One region of the Actinomadura sp. NPDC048394 genome, then DNA from elsewhere that is predicted to be linked to it. Evidence: riboswitches for the same ligand, from Rfam matches in the RefSeq annotation. Region 1 holds a riboswitch; each other region holds the start of a gene.
What was found. A riboswitch is a leader RNA that binds a small molecule or an ion and turns the genes downstream of it on or off. The one in region 1 is predicted to bind S-adenosylmethionine.
Positions count from the first base shown of each region.

Region 2: it holds a riboswitch for S-adenosylmethionine, as region 1 does, so the genes downstream of both, AB0C78_RS00700 (GNAT family protein) here and AB0C78_RS39885 (aminotransferase class V-fold PLP-dependent enzyme) in region 1, are expected to answer to the same signal.
Region 3: it holds a riboswitch for S-adenosylmethionine, as region 1 does, so the genes downstream of both, thrC (threonine synthase) here and AB0C78_RS39885 (aminotransferase class V-fold PLP-dependent enzyme) in region 1, are expected to answer to the same signal.

Region 1 is NZ_JBEZJL010000077.1:24,076-30,569, reverse strand. It holds gene AB0C78_RS39905 (class I SAM-dependent methyltransferase) at 1-266, shown strand, start outside; gene AB0C78_RS39900 (FKBP-type peptidyl-prolyl cis-trans isomerase) at 454-1,587, shown strand; gene AB0C78_RS39895 (transglycosylase domain-containing protein) at 2,313-4,565, shown strand; gene AB0C78_RS39890 (hypothetical protein) at 4,701-5,084, opposite strand; SAM riboswitch class IV at 5,135-5,251, shown strand; gene AB0C78_RS39885 (aminotransferase class V-fold PLP-dependent enzyme) at 5,296-6,494, shown strand, end outside.
Region 2 is NZ_JBEZJL010000001.1:130,953-137,446, reverse strand. It holds gene AB0C78_RS00715 (Lrp/AsnC family transcriptional regulator) at 1-156, opposite strand, end outside; gene AB0C78_RS00710 (alpha/beta hydrolase) at 251-799, shown strand; gene AB0C78_RS00705 (GNAT family protein) at 828-1,454, opposite strand; gene AB0C78_RS00700 (GNAT family protein) at 1,451-2,068, opposite strand; SAM riboswitch class I at 2,075-2,164, opposite strand; gene AB0C78_RS00695 (DUF397 domain-containing protein) at 2,569-2,826, shown strand; gene AB0C78_RS00690 (helix-turn-helix transcriptional regulator) at 2,851-3,732, opposite strand; gene AB0C78_RS00685 (hypothetical protein) at 4,031-4,669, shown strand; gene AB0C78_RS00680 (NACHT domain-containing protein) at 4,716-6,494, shown strand, end outside.
Region 3 is NZ_JBEZJL010000003.1:203,278-209,771, forward strand. It holds gene AB0C78_RS03225 (serine/threonine-protein kinase) at 1-449, opposite strand, end outside; gene AB0C78_RS03230 (RNA polymerase sigma factor) at 461-1,012, shown strand; gene AB0C78_RS03235 (sulfotransferase) at 1,182-2,204, shown strand; gene AB0C78_RS03240 (trehalose-6-phosphate synthase) at 2,338-3,771, opposite strand; gene AB0C78_RS03245 (cation diffusion facilitator family transporter) at 3,905-4,852, shown strand; SAM riboswitch class I at 4,983-5,124, shown strand; gene thrC (threonine synthase) at 5,141-6,385, shown strand; gene AB0C78_RS03255 (MoaD/ThiS family protein) at 6,406-6,494, shown strand, end outside.

The sequences.
Region 1 (6,494 bases):
ACGCGCTCGTCCTGTGCACGGGCTTCTGGGACCGCGCCGTGTTCCTGCGGGCCGCCGGGGCGGTCGTCCCGGGCGGGCTGCTGGCCTGGGAGGCGTTCACGACGGAGGCCCAGCGCGTCCGTGACGCCCTGCCGGCCGAGTGGTGCCTCGGCGAGTGCGAGCCCGCGTCGCTGCTGGACGGGGGCTTCGCGGTGCTGGAGCAGGCCGACCTGCCGGACGGCCAGAAGCGGCGTTTGCTCGCCCGGGGCCCCGCGGCAGTATCCTGACGAGTCCCTGTGTCCTGAAGAGACCATGCTCGAGGGCGAGCCCCCTGGCAGGAACGCTTCTTCCACGACGAGTGACCGGTAGATTGCAGGTCGGCCTCCTTTGCGCCGTTTTCACGCTGTTCTTAGGCCGGTGCTGGAAGGGTGGTCACTTTCGTGATGTCGTCGACCCCGGAGCGAGTGAGGAACCATGGCCGAGGATGACAAGCCGGCGGTCAAGGCGAAGATCCCTAACGCCAAGAACATCCGCAGCCCGGAGTTCACCCCGCACGGGATCAGCGCCGGGCGCGGCAGCGGGCTGAACCGGCCGTCCGCGCTGACCGCGGCCCAGGCCCGCAAGCGGCGGATCGCGACGATCGCCGGCATCGTGGTGGCCGTGCTCGCCATCGCCGGCGGCGTCACCTACTACGTGACGCGGCCCGGGCCGAAGATCGAGGTGTCCGGCAAGTTCGGGTCCGAGTCGAAGGTGAAGATCCCGACGAAGCTCGCGCCGAACAAGACGCTGAAGAGCCGGACGCTGATCAAGGGCACCGGCCCCGCGATCGCCGACGGCGACACGATGTTCGTGCAGTACTCCTTCTACCAGTGGGCGAAGCAGACCGACGCCGACGACTCCAAGAAGAAGAGCACCAGCAAGAAGATCGGCTCGTCCTACGAGCAGCAGGCGCAGGGGTCGGGCGGGCCGCAGGCGCTCACCGTCGGCAAGAGCGGCGTCAAGGGCCTCGACAAGGGCCTGGTCGGCAAGACGGCCGGCAGCCGGGTGCTCGTGGAGGTCCCGCCGTCGATGGGCTTCGGCGACCAGGGCTCGCAGCTCGGCCTCGGCAAGAACGACTCCGTGGTGTTCGTCGTGGACGTCCAGGCGGTCGTGAAGAAGAACGCCGGCCCGCAGGGCGCGCCGCAGAAGCTCGACGACAAGAACCTGCCGAAGGTCGAGGACCAGGGTGCCGGCAAGGCGCCGAAGGTGACGCTCCCGAAGGCGGACGCGCCGTCCAAGCTGCAGGTCAAGACGCTCGTCCAGGGCACCGGCCCGGCGCTCGCCAAGGGCGACGACGCGGTCGTCAACTACCAGGGCCAGATCTGGAAGGGCGGCAAGGTCTTCGACTCCAGCTGGAAGAACGGCCAGCCGGCGCTGTTCCCGATCGGCACCGGCGCGACCGTGCCCGGCTTCGACAAGGGCCTGACCGGCGCGAAGGTCGGCAGCCGGGTGCTGCTGATCCTTCCGCCGGACGAGGGCTACGGCAAGAAGGGCAACGCGCAGGCCGGGATCAAGGGCACCGACACCCTGGTGTTCGTGGTGGACATCCTCGCCAAGGTGCAGAAGTGAGCGCCCGCGCCGCGTGACGGCGCGCAGGCGGAGACGAGCGGCGGGCGCCCCCGGGTGGGGGTTCCCGCCGCTCGCGTTACCGGGGGACGCGGGTTCCCGGAGGGCGTGCGAGATCCGTCACGACAACCCGGAGGGCGCTTTGGTCGTCCTCTTAACGGGAAGCCAAGGATGTGCATTGGGCGGCCCATCGCATGGATCCCCTCAGGTATCGTCGGTAACGCAATAATCACGGGGGGCTTGTGAGCAGCAGGGAAAAAGGTCAGGAAGACGGCGCACCGGGCACTACGGACGATCTTCTGCAAGGCGGAGCAAAAGCCGCTCCGGCCGGCGGATCGGACGGCGACGCGCCGCGTCCGGAGTCGGCGGACACCACCGCCCAGGCCGGCGACCCGGCCCGTGACCAGGAACGGGACGGGGCGGCCGGGCGCGCGGCGCGGCCCTCCGCCCGCCGTGCCGCCACGCTCACCGTCGACTCCGGAGAAACCACTCCGGACCCGAAATCGTCCTTGAACACCGACATATCTCAGAACGGCGACAAGGACCCCGCCGACGGCCCCGCAGCGGCCGCACCCGCCGCCGCGACCGCGCAATCCCCCGCGGCGGGAGTGCGGTCCCCGGCCACCGAAAAGGGCACGTCCCCCGATAACCCCCGGCCCGGCGGGGACGATCCGGACGGCTCCGCGGGCGCTGGTGTGAGCGGCTCCCCGGCCGGAGATACCAAGACCATGCCGGCTGCGTCGTCGAGGCAAGGAGGCCCGCCGGGGCGCGGCCCCGGCGGCGGTTCCGGCGGTCCGGGCGGCGGTCCGGGCGGCCGGGGCGGCAAGGGGCCGAAGAAGCAGCGCAGCCGCCGCGTCCGCTACCTGCGGCGCATCCTGTTCACGCTGCTCGGCATCCTCGGGTTCTTCGTCGCGGCGTTCGCGATCGCCTACATCTTCACGCCGGTCCCCTCGCCGCAGCAGCAGGCGCTCGCGCAGGGGCCCGCGTTCTACTACTCCGACGGCAAGACCCTGATCGCCAAGACGGGCATGAACCGGGACGCGGTGAAGTTCGACCAGATCCCGAAGAGCACCCGCGACGCGGTCATCGCCGCCGAGAACCGCAGCTTCTACCAGGACCCGGGCGTGTCCGTGCAGGGCACCGCGCGGGCGTTCTGGTCCACCGCGACCGGCGAGCAGCTGCAGGGCGGCTCCACGATCACCCAGCAGATGGTCCGCAACTACTACGGCGGCATCGGCAAGGAGCGCTCGGTCACCCGCAAGCTCAAGGAGATCATGGTCTCCCTGAAGGTGGGCCGGGAGAAGTCCAAGGACTGGATCCTCGAGCAGTACCTCAACACGATCTACTTCGGCCGCGACGCCTACGGCGTGCAGGCCGCCGCGCACGCCTACTACAACAAGGACGTCAAGGACCTCACGCCCGCCGAGTCGGCGTACCTGGCCGCCGCGATCCAGCAGCCGAGCAACTTCGCCGACCCGACCGGCCAGCACCGCGTGTACGCCGAGCAGCGCTGGCACGCGGTGGTGAACAACATGGTCCGGGACGGGGCGCTGTCGCCCGCCGACGCCGCGTCGATGCGGTTCCCCATGCCCGGCAAGGAGAAGATCACCGACGTCCTCAAGGGCCAGAAGGGCTACATGGTCAACCTGGCCAAGAAGGAGCTGGAGGAGCGGCGCGGCTACACCGAGGACGAGATCAACCGCAGCGGCCTGAAGATCACCACGACGTGCGACAAGCGGCTGATGGACGCGGCGAAGCAGGCCGTGGAGAACAACGTCCCGGCCGGGATGAGCAAGAAGATCCGGACCGGGCTCGTGTCCGTCGACCCGAACACCGGGCAGGTGCTGGCCTTCTACGGCGGCCGCAACTACCTGACGGAGGCCGCGAGCAGCGCGTTCTACGACACCGCGCAGGCGGGGTCGGGCTTCAAGCCGATCGCGCTGGCCGCCGCGCTGGAGGACGGCAAGAGCCTGTCCGACACCTACGACGGCAGCTCCCCGCAGTACTTCGGCGGGCACTCGATCAAGAACGACAGCGGCGAGAGCTTCGGGAACATCAACCTCGTCACCGCGACCGAGCACTCGGTCAACACCGCCTACGTGAACCTCGGCCAGGACATCGGCAACGACAAGATCGCCGCGATGGCGGAGAAGCTCGGCATCTCGGCGTCGCAGATGACGCCGGCGCAGCGCGCCGCCGCGTCGTTCCCGCTCGGCATCGTGTCGCTGCACCCGGTGCAGCAGGCCGGGGTGTACGCGACGTTCGCCGACGAGGGCGTGTTCCGGCAGCCGTACGTGGTGAAGTCGGTCACCGACAACGAGGGCCAGACCCGCAAGTTCGCCGAGAAGGGCGACCGGGCGTTCGGCGCCCAGGTCGCGCGGGACGCCACCTACGCGATGCAGCAGGTCGTCCAGGGCGGCACCGGCACCGGCGCGCAGCTGCCCGACGGCCGCGACGTCGCCGGCAAGACCGGCACCACCGACGAGGGCCGCGCGATCTGGTTCAACGGGTTCGTCCCGCAGATGGCGACGAGCGTGGCGATGTTCCGCGAGGACAACAAGGCGCTGAACATCCCCGGCTACGGCTCGTACGGCGGGCAGCTTCCCACCCAGATCTGGCGCTCGTACATGACCGACGCCGTCGACATCAAGGGCTACGACCCGAAGTCGTTCGGGTCGCCGTCGGAGACGCCCGGCAGCGGCTGGGGCAGCCCGTCGCCCGGCGGCGGGCCGAGCACCGAGGGGCCGAGCACCGACGGCCCGTCGCACCGTCCCTCCGGCGGGACGGACGGGCCGCGCAACCCGAAGCCGCCGACGGACCTGCCGACCATCATCCCGACGCTGCCCGGCGGTGGCGGCAACGGCGACGGCGGAGGCAATGACGGAGGCGGGAACGACGGCGGCGGCAACGGCGACGGGGGCGGCACCGGCGACGGCGGAGGCACGGGCGACGGCGGAGGCACCGGCCAGATGTTCAACTGACCGCGAGAAGCCGCGACCGAACGCGAAGGCGCCCGACCGAGCACGAAGGCGCCCGACCGAACGCGAAGGCGCCTGACCGAATGTGAAAGGGGCCCGGCGGTTCGCCGCCGGGCCCCTTCGCGTCTCACCCTCGCGCTACTGCGCGCACGCCTTCCCGATGCGCACCGGCGCGTCGTTCATCACGGCGCTGAGCTGCGACGCGTCGCCGGTGCCGACGGTCGCGGCGGCGGAGCGCAGCCGCCGCGCCTCGTCCTCCAGCGCCTTCTTCAACGTCCCGTCGTCGGCCTTCTTCGCCAGCCCGTCGATGCGGGCCGCGAGCCGCTGCGTCGCCTGCCCCCACTGCGCGGGCTCCGCCGCCGGCACGCTCCTGACCTGGGTGACGTACTGCTGGAACGCCTTCTTCGTGTCGGTGCACACCTGGCCGGAGTTGCCTCCCAGCGCCCCGCACGCGCCCAGCAGGCCGGACGCGCCGAGCATCACCACGCCCCCGGCCAGCGCCCGAACCACCCCGTACCGCATCGCACCCTCCCACTTGATCTGCCACAGGCTCCGCATATACTTCCGCACTAGGTCATGAGCGCCAGCGCCAAGCCCCGGCTCGCTGGCCGGCAACCCTTCGTCCGCGATGGGGTGCCCCGGGTGAGGACCTGGCCGGACGCGGGACCGCGTTCCGGCAAGCGCGGATCCCGCAGGCACGGCCCCGGGGTCCCTGACCCCGGAAGGAACCGGTATGCCCGCCACGCTCGCCCCCGCCCCGTCCCGCTCCTCGTTCACGCCTGCTGAGACGTCCGGCACCGCGCCGGAAGTTCGCGCCTTCCCGCGCGTGATCGGCGCGGACGCGCCCGTCCCGCTGGTCGACGGCCGCCAGGTCCCCTACGCCAACCTCGACTACGCGGCCAGCGCGCCCTGTCTGGAGGCGGTGCACGAGGCGATCACGCGCGCGCTGCCGTACTACAGCAGCGTGCACCGCGGCGCCGGATACGCCTCGCAGGTCACGACCGAGGCGTACGAGCGCGCGCGCGAGACCGTGCGCGGGTTCCTCGGCGCGTGGCGCCGCGCCGCCGTCGTGTTCACCCGCAACACCACCGACGCGATGAACCTGCTCGCGCACGCCGTCCCGACCGGGACGAGCGTCGTCGTGTTCGAGTCCGAGCACCACGCGTCGCTGCTGCCGTGGAAGCGGCCCGTGCGGCTCCCCGTCCCCGCGACGCCCGCCGAGGCGATCGACGCCGCCGACCGCGCGCTCGCCGCGACCCCGGTCGGCGCGCGGCTCCTCGTCGTCACCGCCGCGTCCAACGTCACCGGCGAGCTGTGGCCGATCCGCGAGCTCGCGCAGGTCGCCCGCCGGCACGGCGCCCGCATCGCGGTGGACGCCGCGCAGCTCGTCCCGCACCGCCCGCTCGACATGACCGCGCTCGGCCTCGACTACGTCGCGTTCTCCGGCCACAAGCTGTACGCGCCGTTCGGCGCGGGCGTGCTCGCCGGACGCGCCGACTGGCTGCGCGCCGCCGACCCCTACCTCAAGGGCGGCGGCGCGAGCGCGTCCGTCGCCGACACGGTCCGGTGGGCGCCGGGCGCCGAGCAGCGGCACGAGGCCGGCACCCCGAACGTCCTCGGCGTCATCGCGCTCGCCGCCGCCTGCGAGGCCCTCACCGCCGCCGGCTGGGACGCGCTCGCCGCCCGCGAGGAGCGCCTCCTCGCAAGGCTCCGCACCGGACTCGCCGCGCTCCCCCACGTCCGCGAGCTGAATCTGTGGGGCGACCGGTCGCCGCGCGTGGGAATCGTGTCTTTCACCGTGACCGGCTGGAACGCGCGCGACGTGGCGCTTACGCTGTCCGGGGAGCACGGCATCGGCGTGCGGGACGGCAAGTTCTGCGCGCACCCGCTCGTCCGGCACCTGCTGGGCGGGGACGGCGCCGCCGGCTGCGG
Region 2 (6,494 bases), on a different contig from region 1:
CTGGATGCGGGCGCTCGCCGCGGGCTGTGAGAGCCCGACGCGGCGTCCCACCTCAGCGCCGGTCAGCCGGCCGTCGGCCTGGAGCAGGGCAAGTATGTCCCGGTCTATCCGGTCGAGTGATTCCATCGTCGTCCGCACCATCTTCTTTGAGATCACTTGCAAGTCGACCACCGTGCCGATGCATCCATCAGAATCGGCGTCGGAACGCCCTCATGATCGCAGAGAGCGACGAGTGAAATGGTGGTGGGCATTGACCGCGCACGTCATCGTCCCGGGCATCGACGGATCGGACGAGCAGCACTGGCAGACCTTGTGGGAGCGGCAGTGGGGCGCCTCGGCGGTGAGGATCTCCCCTGCCTCGTGGTCCGCCCCCGACCTGGACGACTGGGTCGGCGCCGTGCAGCACGCATACGACGACGCGTCCCGGCAGGACAGCCAGGTCGTGCTGGTCGCCCACAGCCTTGGCTGCTGGGCGGCGTCCACCTGGCTGCTCAGGAACCCCTCAAGCCGAGTAGGCGGCGCGTTCCTGGTCGCGCCGCCCGACCCGGACGCACCCGCATTCCCACGCCAGGCGGCCGCGACGTTCACCGACGTGTCAGCGCAGCCATTGCCATGCCCGGCCTTGGTGGTGGGCAGCGCCAACGACCCGTACTGCACTCCCGAGGCCGCCGTCGGCTTCGCAACGCGCTGGGAGGCACGATTTCACCTGACGGGCGCATGTGGACACATCAACTCCGCCAGCGACCTCGGCTCGTGGCAGCAGGGCCGCGACCTGCTGGACTCGCTGTCCCAACACTGAACGGCCACCACCGCAGGTCGCGGCGCCATCAGACCTGGCCGGCGTCCGCCAAGCGGTTCGCCATCGCCGCCTTCACGGACGGCCACTCCGACTCGACCACCGAGTACATGGCTGTGTCCCGCAACTCGCCCTCCTCGCCGGCCACCCACGACTCCGAGTACCTGCGCAGGACGCCCTCGAAATGCGCGCCGAGCCGCTCGATCGCCCGACGCGCCCGCTCGTTCCGCGCATCCGTCTTCAACTCCACGCGGGCCACGCCCAGCGTCTCGAACGCGTAGCCGAACAGAAGCCGCTTCGCCTCGACATTGACGCCGGTGCCCTGCGCGGACGCCGACAGCCACGTCCACCCGATCTCGACCGCGCACAGCCGGTCCCGGCCTGGCCACGGCCGCGGATGCAACAGCGCGGTATGCCCGACCGCCCTCCCGTCCACCACCCTGACCTGCGCGAACGCCATGAGCCCAGGACGGTCGAGCTTGTCGGATACGTACGCCTCCATGCCCGCCCCCGAGGGCACCGGAGTGAACCCGTACGACGACCTGTCCTCCTCGGCGGCCTCCGCAAGCTCCGGCACATGCCCCATCGCCAGCGGCTCCAGCCGTACGACCGTCCCGCCCAGCACCGGCACGCGCCCGGGAAACCCGCTCGCCGTCACCTCGCGACGGTCTCCGCCAGCCGGTTCGTCATGGCCGTCTTCACCGACGGCCACTCGGACTCGACCACCGAGAACATCGCCGAGTCGCGCAGCGTGCCCTCCTCGCCCGGCGCCCACGACGGCGACCAGCTCCGCAGCACCCCCTCGAAGTGCACGCCGAGCCGCTCGATCGCCCGCCGCGACCGCTCGTTCCGCGCGTCCGTCTTGAGATCGACGCGCACGACGCCCAAGGTCTCGAACGCGTAGGTGAACAGAAGCCGCTTCGCCTCGACGTTGATGCCGGTGCCCTGCGCGGACGCCGCCAGCCACGTCCACCCGATCTCGATCGCGCACAGCCGGTCCGTGCCGGGCCACGTCCGCGGATCCCACAGCCCCGTATGCCCGACCGCTTTCCCGTCCGCGACCCTGACCTGCGCGAACGGCGTCAGCCCGGGCCGCGCGAGCTGCCCGGCGACATACGACTCCATATCCGCCGCCCCAGGCACGAGCGTGAACCCGTAGGACGACCGGTTCTCCTCCGCGGCCTCAGCCAGCTCCGGCACATGCTCCAACGTCAACGGCTCCAGCCGAACCAGCGTCCCGGCCAGCACAGGAACATCAAGGCGCACGCCCATGAACTCTCCTCATCGCTCCTGGCGTTGGCACCTTGCCGCGAAGGCAGGTTGCCGGACCGTCACCGGGCCAGGTCCCTCAGATCCTCTAGATGATCACAACCCCCCGCATCCTGCCTCGCCCCTTCCCGCCCCGTCAACACGTTTCCAGGCGCCTCATCGTCCCGTCTCGCGCCAACGGACGTCCCGTACTGCCTTCTGATGCACACCCAAGCGTTTTCGATTGAGAATCTCACCTCACCGGCAACTGCACAAAAATGTACCCGAGCGGTCATTGCGGTGAGCGCATCACGCGCTTCCAAACCGTCGGCCCACCCCGCTCGCCCTCATGTTAACTACCACGTAAATCCGCTTTTGCTGCTGACTGTCCGATTTACACTAGTTGGACGGTTCATCAATGTCGGAAATGCTGGGGAAAACACCCGCGAAACCGGCGCTCGGCTCGCTAGCCTCTACCTCGACCACACACCCCCGCGCCGTGGTCACGCAGAAGGGAGCAAAGCATGCCCGCACGGACGCACAACGACGGAAGAAGCACCGGCGACCCACCCACCGGAACGCCGGCGCGGGCATGGCGCAGAAGCACAGGATGCACGGACGACAGGGAGTGCTCGGGCGACTGGAACTGCGTCGAAGTGGCGCGGCTTTCACCGGGTGAGATGGGACTGAGGGACTCTGAACGACCGGAGCGGGTTCTGCCCCTCTCGGCCGAACGCTTCGCCGGCCTGCTGCAGGCGATCAAGGACCATCCGGATCGGTGATCGCCGTGGCCATCCCGGCGCAGGTCAGCGGGGGCCGGCCCGCCCCCACTCCTCGGCCGCCTGGGATATCCGGCGCAGGGAATCGTCGGCGGAGAGCGAGACCGACCTGAGGGCGTCCCAGCACAACCGGTACATGTGCGTGGCGTCGTCGCTCTGCAGTATCGCCATGGTCAGTAGATTGTCCAGATAGACGGCATCCGGAAAGGTGACATCGTAGGCGGGAGCGAACTCCAGAAGCGTGAAGGTGTCCGCGAATATCGGCTCCCTGTCGACATCCATCGGAAGCACGTGGACGTGCACGTTCGGCAACTCGGCCAGTTCAATGAGATCGAGCATTTGCCCGCGCATGATGTCGCGGTCGCCGACGGTGCGCAGCAGGACGGACTCATCGATAACGGCGGAAAGGGTCAGTGGATTCTCGCGACGCAGTACGTCCTGCCGTCGCATGCGGAGATCCAGGCGGCGTTCGACCTGCCGAGGCGTGGAAACGGCGATAATTCTGCCGCTGTCCAATATTCGGTGCGCGTACTGCCTGTTCTGCAGGAGCCCAGGAACGGCGTATGTCCCGAAGGTCAGGGCAGTGCGCGCCTCGTCCTCCAGCGCGACGTAGGTACCGAATTCGCCGGACAGGACGTCCCGGTACCCGGCCCACCAGCCCTGCTCCGTCGCGGCCTGCGCGAGCGCCAGCACCTCCCCTTGGTGGCCCTCGCCCACCCGGTACAACTTCAGCAGCAGCCGGACGTCCGAGACCCGCACGCCGATACGGGCGTTCTCGATCCGGCTCAATTTCGACGGTGACCAGTCGAGCCGATCCGCGATCTCCTCGACCGTGTGGCCCAGGCCCTCCCGGAGCCGCCGCAACTCGATGCCGAGGCGGCGACGGCGGACGGTCGGCGCTGCTGCCACCCCTGCCTCCCAGCGAATCGGTTTCGGCCCTGCGGCCCGGGCGCCGATCTGCAAGTTGCAGGGCAACGATAACCTCGTCCTCTCCGGATCACCAGGCTTCGCGCAAAAGCGGTCCCCTACCTTTGACATCCTGCTGTCCCACCAGAAGTCGTCAAGCTTGCCAGATGGATACAGAGGCGATGCATGTCGCCGTGCACCTTGCACGGTTGCCGAATCCGGTCGCAGACTATTGGCGAACCTTCTAAGAGGAGAGCGACGATCGCCGGCAGGCGGGACGTGCGGGATTGGGGGCGCTCGGGTGAGCGGCAACCCGGTGCACAGGAGCATTCTGGCCGTCGACCTGGAGAACTCGACGGGGGCCTTTCGCACGAATCCGATCAAGGAAGCGCTGCGGAGCCAGATCTACGGCCAGCTGAAAGAGGCCATGGCACGCACCGGCATCGACGACCGGTGGTGCGATCCCTTCGAGGACCGGGGAGACGGCGTCCTCGCGCTGTTCCAGCCGGTCGACGAACTGCCCAAGACCTATCTGCTGTCCCGGCTCGTCCCCCGGCTCGCCCGCCAGCTCGCCGACTACAACGAGGCGTTACCGGCGGCGGAGCGCCTGAGCAGGAGCATGCGGCTGCGGGCCGTGGTGCACGCCGGAGAGATCCACCAGGACGAGAACGGTCCGTTCGGAGAGGCCATCGACCTGGCGTGCCGCCTGCTGGACGCCCCGAAACTGAAGAAATGCCTGCGGACGAGTAGTGCACCTCTCGTTCTGGTCGTCTCTGAGGACATCTACTGGGGAATCGTCAAACACGGTTACGACGGCATATGCCCTGCGGAGTACCGACCGGACGTGCGAGTGTCGGTCGCCGCGCGCCGCCGCCAGGGATTCGTTCACGTGCCGGAGATAACGGCGGCGGTCGAGAGCCGGCCAATGGCCATCGCATGACCGGGTTTCCCGCCATAATGGCTCAGCCGGTCTCGTCGGAGGTGCCATGTCGGTTGAGGTGGCCGCGTTGCGGGTGGGGGCATCGGTGGCGCGGCTGGCCGTGGGACGGTGGCTCGCCGGGCGCTCCACGCGTGACGCCGCTGGCAAGGACCTCACCGAGCTGATCAGGACGGGATTCCCGGACGAACTCAAGCGGCGGCGCGTCCAGCGGCAGTTCGAGGGCATCGCCGACGCGGTCGCCGAGCGGCTACTGACGTTCGCGGGTAACGAGTTCGGCGGGCTCACGGACGGCGACCGCGACGCCGCGTTGTTCGAGGTCGTCCGCACCCTGGAGAACGCCGACCTCTCTGATGACGCCTTCTTCGCGGCGGACGCCGACCCGGTGAAGCTCGCACGAGGTCTTCGGTCGCGGCTCCCGGCGCGGCGGGCGGAGTTCGAACTGGGCGAGGCGGGCGCGCACCTTTACGAGGTCGTCCTCGACGAATGCTGCGACTGCCTGGCACGCATCGTCGTTCACCTGCCGGAGTTCGGCCCACGCGCGTCCGCCGAGATGCTCGGACGTCTCAGCGGGCTCGCCGAGCAAGTCGGGACCGTCCTGGCCCGGCTTCCGGCGCGGACGCTCACCGCGCCCGAAGGCGTGGCCGACGACGAGGAGTTCACCCGGCGGTACCTCGCGTCAATCAGCGAATCACTCGACACGCTGGAACTCTTCGGCGTCCGGTTCGAGCGGTTCATGCGCCCGCAGACGACGTTGAGCGTCGCCTACATCAGCCTGAACGTGTCTGATGAGAGCGCGCGCAGGCGCCCCCGGGCGCCGCAAGCCGTGCCGCTCAGCGAATGGCGCGACCAGGTGCGAACGGGGGCCGTCCGCGTCGAAGCCGCCCTGGGCGACCATCGGCTGATGTTGCTACGTGGTGAGGCGGGCGGCGGCAAAAGCACCCTGCTGCGCTGGATCGCCATCACGGCGGCGCGCGGTTCCTTCACCGGGCCGCTCGGCGAATGGAACGGCTCCGTGCCGTTCCTCATCAAGCTGCGCAGCCATGCGGGCGGCGCGCTGCCGCGTCCGGAAGAGTTCCTCGATGACGTCGCAGGCAACCTCGCCGGGATCATGCCGCGCGGCTGGGTGCACCGCCGGCTGTTGTCCGGGCGGGCATTGCTGCTTGTGGACGGCGTCGACGAGGTGACGAGCGGCCAGCGCCAGAACGTCCGGCAATGGTTGAAGCGGCTCGTCACCGAGTTCCCCGGCATCCGCGTCATTGTCACGTCGCGCCCGGCCGCCGCCGCGTCCGACTGGCTCCAAGCCGAGGGCTTCGCCACGGCCTTCCTGGAACAGCTCGCTCCGGCGGACGTGCGGACGCTCGTCCAGCACTGGCACAACGCCGTCCGCGACTGTGCCGACATCCCGTGCACGCCGGAGCGGCTGCCCGCCTACGAGGCCCGGTTGCTGGCGCGCCTGGAGGCGGCCCCTCACCTGCGGACTCTCGCGTCCAGCCCCTTGCTCGCCGCGATGCTCTGCGCGCTCAACCTCGACCGCGAGGCACTCCCCCGCAACCGCATGGGCCTCTACACGGCCGCACTCGACATGCTGCTGGAGACACGGGACACCAAACGCGGCATCCCGAGCGTCCTCGAACGCGACCAGAAGATCCGGATCCTGCAGGACATCGCCTGGCAGCTGTCGACCAGCGCCCGTGTCGAACTTCCCAAGGGGATGGTCGAGCGGCTCGTCGCCGACCGGCTCGCTTCGATGCCACAGGTCCGCGTCCCGGCTGCGCAGGTCTTGGACGAGCTGCTGCAGCGCAGCGGCGTCCTCCGCGAACCGGTG
Region 3 (6,494 bases), on a different contig from region 1:
TTCAGGTCGCGGTGGATCACGCCCAGCGTGTTGATCACCTCGACGCCGTAGGCGATCTCCTCGGCCATCGCGACCGCCTCGGTGACCGGAAGTGGCCGTTCGCGCATCCGGTCCGCGAGCGTTCCGCGGTCGGCGTACGACATCACGAAGTAGGGTCGTCCGTCCGGAAGCTCCCCGATGTCGTGCACGCGCACCAGCCGCTCGGAGTCGGCGCGGCGCAGGATGCGCGCCTCCTCGAGGAAGCGATTGCGCACGTCGAGGTCGTCCAGGAGGCTCCCGGACAGGACTTTTATGGCGACCTGGGAGGCCAGCGCGTCGTCGTGCCCGAGCCACACAGAGGCGAACGCCCCGGATCCGAGGACGCGATCGATTCGGTAACGGCCGACAGTAGGTGGGAAGGACACTCCCGTATCATGCCCAACAAACGGGGTGAGTGTGCGAACGAGCATTGAGGCACGGCATGGCATTCGATGAGCGGACCGAAGAGCTGGCAGTCAAGGCCGCCCAGGGTGATCAGGCTGCCCTCAACGAGCTGCTGCGCAAGATCGAACCGGACGTGCTGCGGCACGCCGCCCGGTTCCTGCCCTGCCGGCAGGACGCCGAGGAGGCCTGCCAGGACGCGTTGCTGCAGGTCGCGCGGAACATCCACCGGTTCGAGGGGCGGTCGCGGTTCAGCACGTGGCTGCACGTGGTGGTCGCGAACTCGGCCCGCTCCACCTACCGGTCGCTGAAGCGCCGGTCGGTCGAGCAGGCCGGCGAGCTGCCGCAGCAGCGCCCCGACCCGCGCCGCACCAGCGTCATCGCGGGCTCCCGCGTCGACATCCTCGACGCCATGGAGGACCTGGAGGCCCGCAAGCCGGACCTCATCCAGGCGCTCGTGCTCCGGGACGTCTCGCAGCTGGAGTACGCGGAGATCGCCGAGCAGCTGAAGCTGCCGCTCGGCACGGTGAAGTCGCGCATCCACGAGGCCCGCAAGCAGGTGCGGCAGACGCTCGGCGAGTCCTACACCTGACCGCCGGCGCGCGCCGGCCACGGCCCGCAACCGGCCGCCGGGGCGCTCGCCACGACCGCCCGGTCGCCTCGGCTTCCGCAGGTCGGCGCCGTCAAGCATCGGTAATCGGGCGGCAACCGTGCGTTCAGTCGCCGGGTCCCGCGGCCTCCGCTCCGCCACCATGCGGTGCATGTCATCCGGCCTCGAGTCCCCGTCCGAACGCCCGATCTTCGTGTTCGGCTGCCCGCGCTCCGGGACGACGCTGCTGCGGCTCATGCTGCACTCGCATCCCCGCATCGCGCTCCCGACCGAGACGCGGTTCGTGCTCCCGGCCTATGCGGCGCGGGCACAGTTCGGTGACCTCACGGACAGCCGGAACAGGCGCGCCCTCGCCGACTGGCTGACCGCCCGGCCGGCGACCCGGTTCGGCGACCTCGGCCTGGACGCCCGCGCGGTCGCCGAGGAGATCGTCGCGGGGCCGCCGACCCTCGGGTCCGCGATCGCCGTCGTCTTCCGCGCGTACGCCCGGCTGCACGGCAAGTCGAGGTGGGGCGACAAGCGGCCGAGCTACATCCGGCACGCCGGCGCGCTGCTGCGGATGTTCCCGGACGCGCAGTTCGTCCACCTCGTCCGCGACGGCCGGGACTGCGTCGCGTCCCTCAAGGAGATGCCCTGGTACGGCCAGGACCTCAACCACGCCATCTCCGTCTGGCGCGAGGCGATCGACACCGGCCACCGGCTCGCGGCCCGTCTCGGCCCGGACGCCTTCTACGAGCTGCAGTACGAGCGGCTCGTCGCCGACCCCGGCGACGAGCTGTCCCGGCTGTGCGAGTTCCTCGGCGAGGACTACCACCCGGCGATGACCGCGCCGCAGTCCCTCGCGCAGCGCATCGTCCCGCCGCAGAAGACGTGGCACGGCCTCACCCGCGACGCCGTCACGTCCACCCGCATCGGGTCGTGGGCGCAGCGGCTGGACGCCTGGGAGATCAGCCTCGCCGAGGCCGCGTTCGGCGACCGGCTCGCCGCGTACGGCTACGAGCCCAGCGGCCTGCCCAAGCCCCCCGCCGCCCGGCTCGCCCGCTTCGCCCGGACCGCCGCGCACCGCCGCATGGCGCACAGCAAGGCCGACCTCCGCGAACGCTGGCAGCGCCGGCACGAGCCGAGCCCCGTCGACTGCCGCCTCGCGCCCATCGACGACCCCGTGGCGCGCTAGGCGGGGCGCTGCGGCCGGGCGCTGCGGCTTAGGCACTGGCGCGGGGCGCTGCGGCGGGGCGCTGCGGCGGGGCGCTGCGGCGGGGCGCTGCGGCGGGGCGCTGCAGCGCTGGGTGAGAGGTTGAGCGGGAGCGCTAGTCGAGGGCTGCGAGCTGGTCGGCGAACCAGCGCTGGGGCGGGAGCGCCGTCGCGGCGGACACGAGCCGCGCGCAGCGCTCGGCCCGCTGGTCGCGGGGCATCAGTAGACCCTGGTGCAGCGCCTCCGCGGTCTGCGAGACGTCGTACGGGTTCACCACGAGCGCGTCGTCCGACAACTCCGCCGCGGCGCCCGCCTCGCGCGACAGCACGAGCGCGCAGCCCCGCTCGGACAGGACGGGCCCCTCCTTCGCGACGAGGTTCATCCCGTCCCGGATCGGGTTCACCAGCAGCACGTCCGCGAGCCCGTACGCGGCGAGCGACCGCGGATAGTCGTCGTTGACCTGCAGGATCAGTGGCTCCCATGTCGCGGTGCCGAACTCCTCGGCGATCTGCTTGGCCATCCGCTGCACGGCAGCCGTGTACTCCCGGTACTCCGGCAGGTCGTAGCGCGATGGGTACGCGAACGCGAGGTGCACCACGCGCCCGTGCCACTCCGGATGGTTGGCGAGCATCTCCCGGTACGCGGCGAGCCCCCGCACGATGTTCTTCGACAGCTCCGTCCGGTCGATGCGGACGATGAGCTGGCGGTCGCCCACCTGCTCGCGCAGCGCGCGCGCCCGCTCCGCCACGTCTTGCTGTGCGGCGCGCTCCCGCAGCGCCGTCCCGTCGACGCCGAGGCCGTGGACGCCCACATGCGTCGTTCGCCCACCGCACGTGACGGTGCGGGCCGCGCGGTCGACGCGCGCGCCGAGCACCACTTCGCAGCAGTCGAGGAACGCCGAAGCCCAGCGTTCGGTGAGGAACCCCGCGTGGTCCGCGCCGAGGATGCCCGATAGGACCTGCGCACCGATGTCGTCCGGGAGCAGCCGGAAGTACTCCGGCGGCGCCCACGGCGTGTGCGAGAAATGCACGATCCTGAGGTCGGGACGTCGCTCCCGCAGCATCCGCGGCGCCAGCGACAGGTGGTAGTCCTGGATCGCCGCCTTCGCGCCCGGCGCCGCGTCCCGCGCCAGCGCGTCGGCGAACGCCGCGTTGTACGCCTCGTACGACTGCCAGTCGCGCCGCGCGCGCGCATCGAAGTGCGGGCTGCGCGGGGTGTCGTACAGCAGGTGGTGGACGAACCACAGCGTCGAGTTCGCGACCGCGTTGTACGCCCGGTGGAACGTCGCCGCCGGGATGTCCAGCATCCGGACCGCCGCACCGCCGGTGTCGTGCCCGGCGAGGTCGATCCGCCCGTCCGGGGCGCGCCGCGCCGCCGTCCGGTCGGCCTCGCCGAGGCTCGCGCACACCCACAGCACGTCCTGCCCGGACGCCACGCCGGCGAGGCCCGACACGAGGCCGCCGCCTCCCCGCCGCATCTCCAGCGCGCCGTCGTCGGACAGCGAGAACGACACGGGCCCGCGGTTCGACGCCACCACCACTTGGCTCATACGGGAAGGGTCTCAGTTGTGACGGGGGTGCTTCAAAGTGGCCCAGGGGGAATACTTCGGCACCGCCCGGCGGGTAGGCATCCGTACCTAAAGCGCCGTGGTTAGGGGGATTCGCGACGGGTACCCGGACGGAATGAGCCGGGCCGAGACGACCAAGACCGTCCTCGTCGCCGGGGCGGCGAACCTCATCCTCGCCATCGCCAAGCTGATCGCCGGGATGCTCGCCGGATCGAGCGCGATGCTCGCCGAGGGCGCCCACTCCGTCGCCGACACCCTCAACCAGGGCTTCCTGTTCACCTCGCTGCGCCGCAGCGCCCGCCCGCCCGACCGGCGCCACCCCTTCGGCTACGGCAACGAGCGCTACTTCTGGTCGCTGCTCGCCGCGTTCGGCATCTTCGTCGCCGGCGGCGGCTTCTCCATCTTCGAGGGCATCCTCACGATGACCGGGCACGGCGGCTCCGAAGGCGACGTGTGGCTCGCCTACGGCGTCCTCGCCCTCGGCGCGCTGCTGGAGGGCACGTCCTGGGTCCGCGCGTTCACGCAGGCGCGCCGCGAGACCCGCGAGAACGGCCGCGACATCGTCGACCACGTCCGCCGGTCGCCCGACGTCACCTTCAAGGCCGCGCTGTTCGAGGACACCGCCGCGATGATCGGCCTCGCGTTCGCCGCCGCCGGGCTCGTGCTGCGGCAGCTCACCGGCTCGCAGTTCTGGGACGGCCTCGCGTCCGTGCTGATCGGGCTGCTGCTCGTCGTCGTCGCGTTCGTGCTCGGCCGCGACAGCAAGGGCCTGATCATCGGCCGCGCCGCCGACCCCGCCGCGCAGGCCGAGATCCGCGCCGAGATCGCCGGGGCGCCCGGCGTGACCGGCGTCGACGACCTGCTCACCATGCACTTCGGCCCGGACGAGCTGCTCGTCGCCGCCCGCGTCAACTTCTCCGACGCCATCAGCGCCGACCAGGCCGAGGACGTCGCCGGCGAGATCGACCGGCGGCTCAAGGAGCGCGTCCCGATCGTCCGGCACGTCTTCCTCGACCCCACCCAGCGCGCCCCCGCCCGGCCCGCCGCCGACGAGCCCGCGTGATCAAGACCACGCCCGGGTAACGTCTCACAGGGCGGACCCACCTGTCTGCCATCCGGTCACGTCATGTAAAGTTCGCATACGAGTTCAAAGCGCTCGTTCTCTACAGCGTGCGACCTCGACAACTGAATACCGCTCATCCAGAGGGGTGGAGGGACCGGCCCTGCGAAGCCCCGGCAACCACCCGGCTATGGCGCGCTCGCGATCCTGCGAGGCCGGCCGGGAGATGGTGCCAACTCCGGCCTGCGACCAAGGTGGCGCAGGGAAGATGGGGAGAAAGGCCTCGCCCTCATGGCATTCACGCCTGCCACGGACCTCGGACCCGCTACCGCCCTCGTCTGCCGCGAATGCGGCTCCAAGCGCGATCTCGGCCCCTTCTACGCGTGCGAGGAGTGTTTCGGCCCGCTGGAGATCGCCTACGACTTCGGCGGGATCACCCGGGCCGACATCGAGTCCGGTCCGCGCAACATCTGGCGCTACCGCGGGCTGCTGCCCGTCCCGTCGACCGTCGCCGACACCCCCAACACCGAGCCCGGCCTGACCCGGCTCGTCCGCGCCGACAACCTCGCCGAGAGCCTCGGCCTGCAGCGGCTGTGGGTGAAGGACGACAGCGGCAACCCGACCCACTCGTTCAAGGACCGCGTCGTCGCGGTCGCGCTCGCCGCCGCCCGCGAACTCGGCTTCAAGGTGCTGGCCTGCCCGTCCACCGGCAACCTCGCCAACGCGGTCGCCGCCGCGGCGGCCCGCGCCGGGATCCGCAGCGCCGTGTTCGTCCCGTCGAACCTCGAGTCCCAGAAGATCATCACGACGGCCGTGTACGGCGGGACGTTCGTCACCGTCGACGGCAACTACGACGACGTGAACCGGCTCGCGTCCGAGATCGCCGGCGAGCAGGACGACTGGGCGTTCGTCAACGTCAACGTCCGCCCGTACTACGCCGAGGGCTCCAAGACGCTCGGCTACGAGATCGCCGAGCAGCTCGGCTGGCGGCTGCCCGACCAGATCGTGGTGCCGGTCGCGTCCGGCTCCCAGCTCACCAAGATCGACAAGGCGTTCCAGGAGCTGATCAAGCTCGGCCTCGTCGAGGACAAGCCGTACCGGGTGTTCGGCGCGCAGGCCGCCGGCTGCGACCCCGTCTCCGCCGCGTTCAAGGCGGGCCACGACGTCGTCCGGCCGGTCAAGCCCGACACCATCGCCAAGTCCCTGGCGATCGGCAACCCCGCCGACGGCCCCTACGTCCTCGACGTGACGCGCCGCACCGGCGGCGCCGTCGAGGACGTCACCGACGAGCAGGTCGTCGACGGCATCCGGCTGCTCGCCCGCACCGAGGGCATCTTCGGCGAGACCGCCGGCGGCGTCACCGTCGGCTGCCTGCGCAAGCTCGTCGAGGCGGGCACCCTCGACCCGTCCGCCGAGACCGTGATCATCAACTCCGGTGACGGGCTGAAGACCCTCGACGCCGTCGCGCCCGTCGCCAAGCCCAGTGCGAACATCGCGCCGACGCTGGAGGCGTTCCGCGCCGCCGGCCTCGCCTGAGAACAAGAAGGAGCCAGCAGATGAGCAGCGTGTCCGTCCGCATCCCGACGATCCTGCGGACCTACACCGGCGGCGAGGCCGAAGTGAAGGCCGAGGGCGACACCCTGCG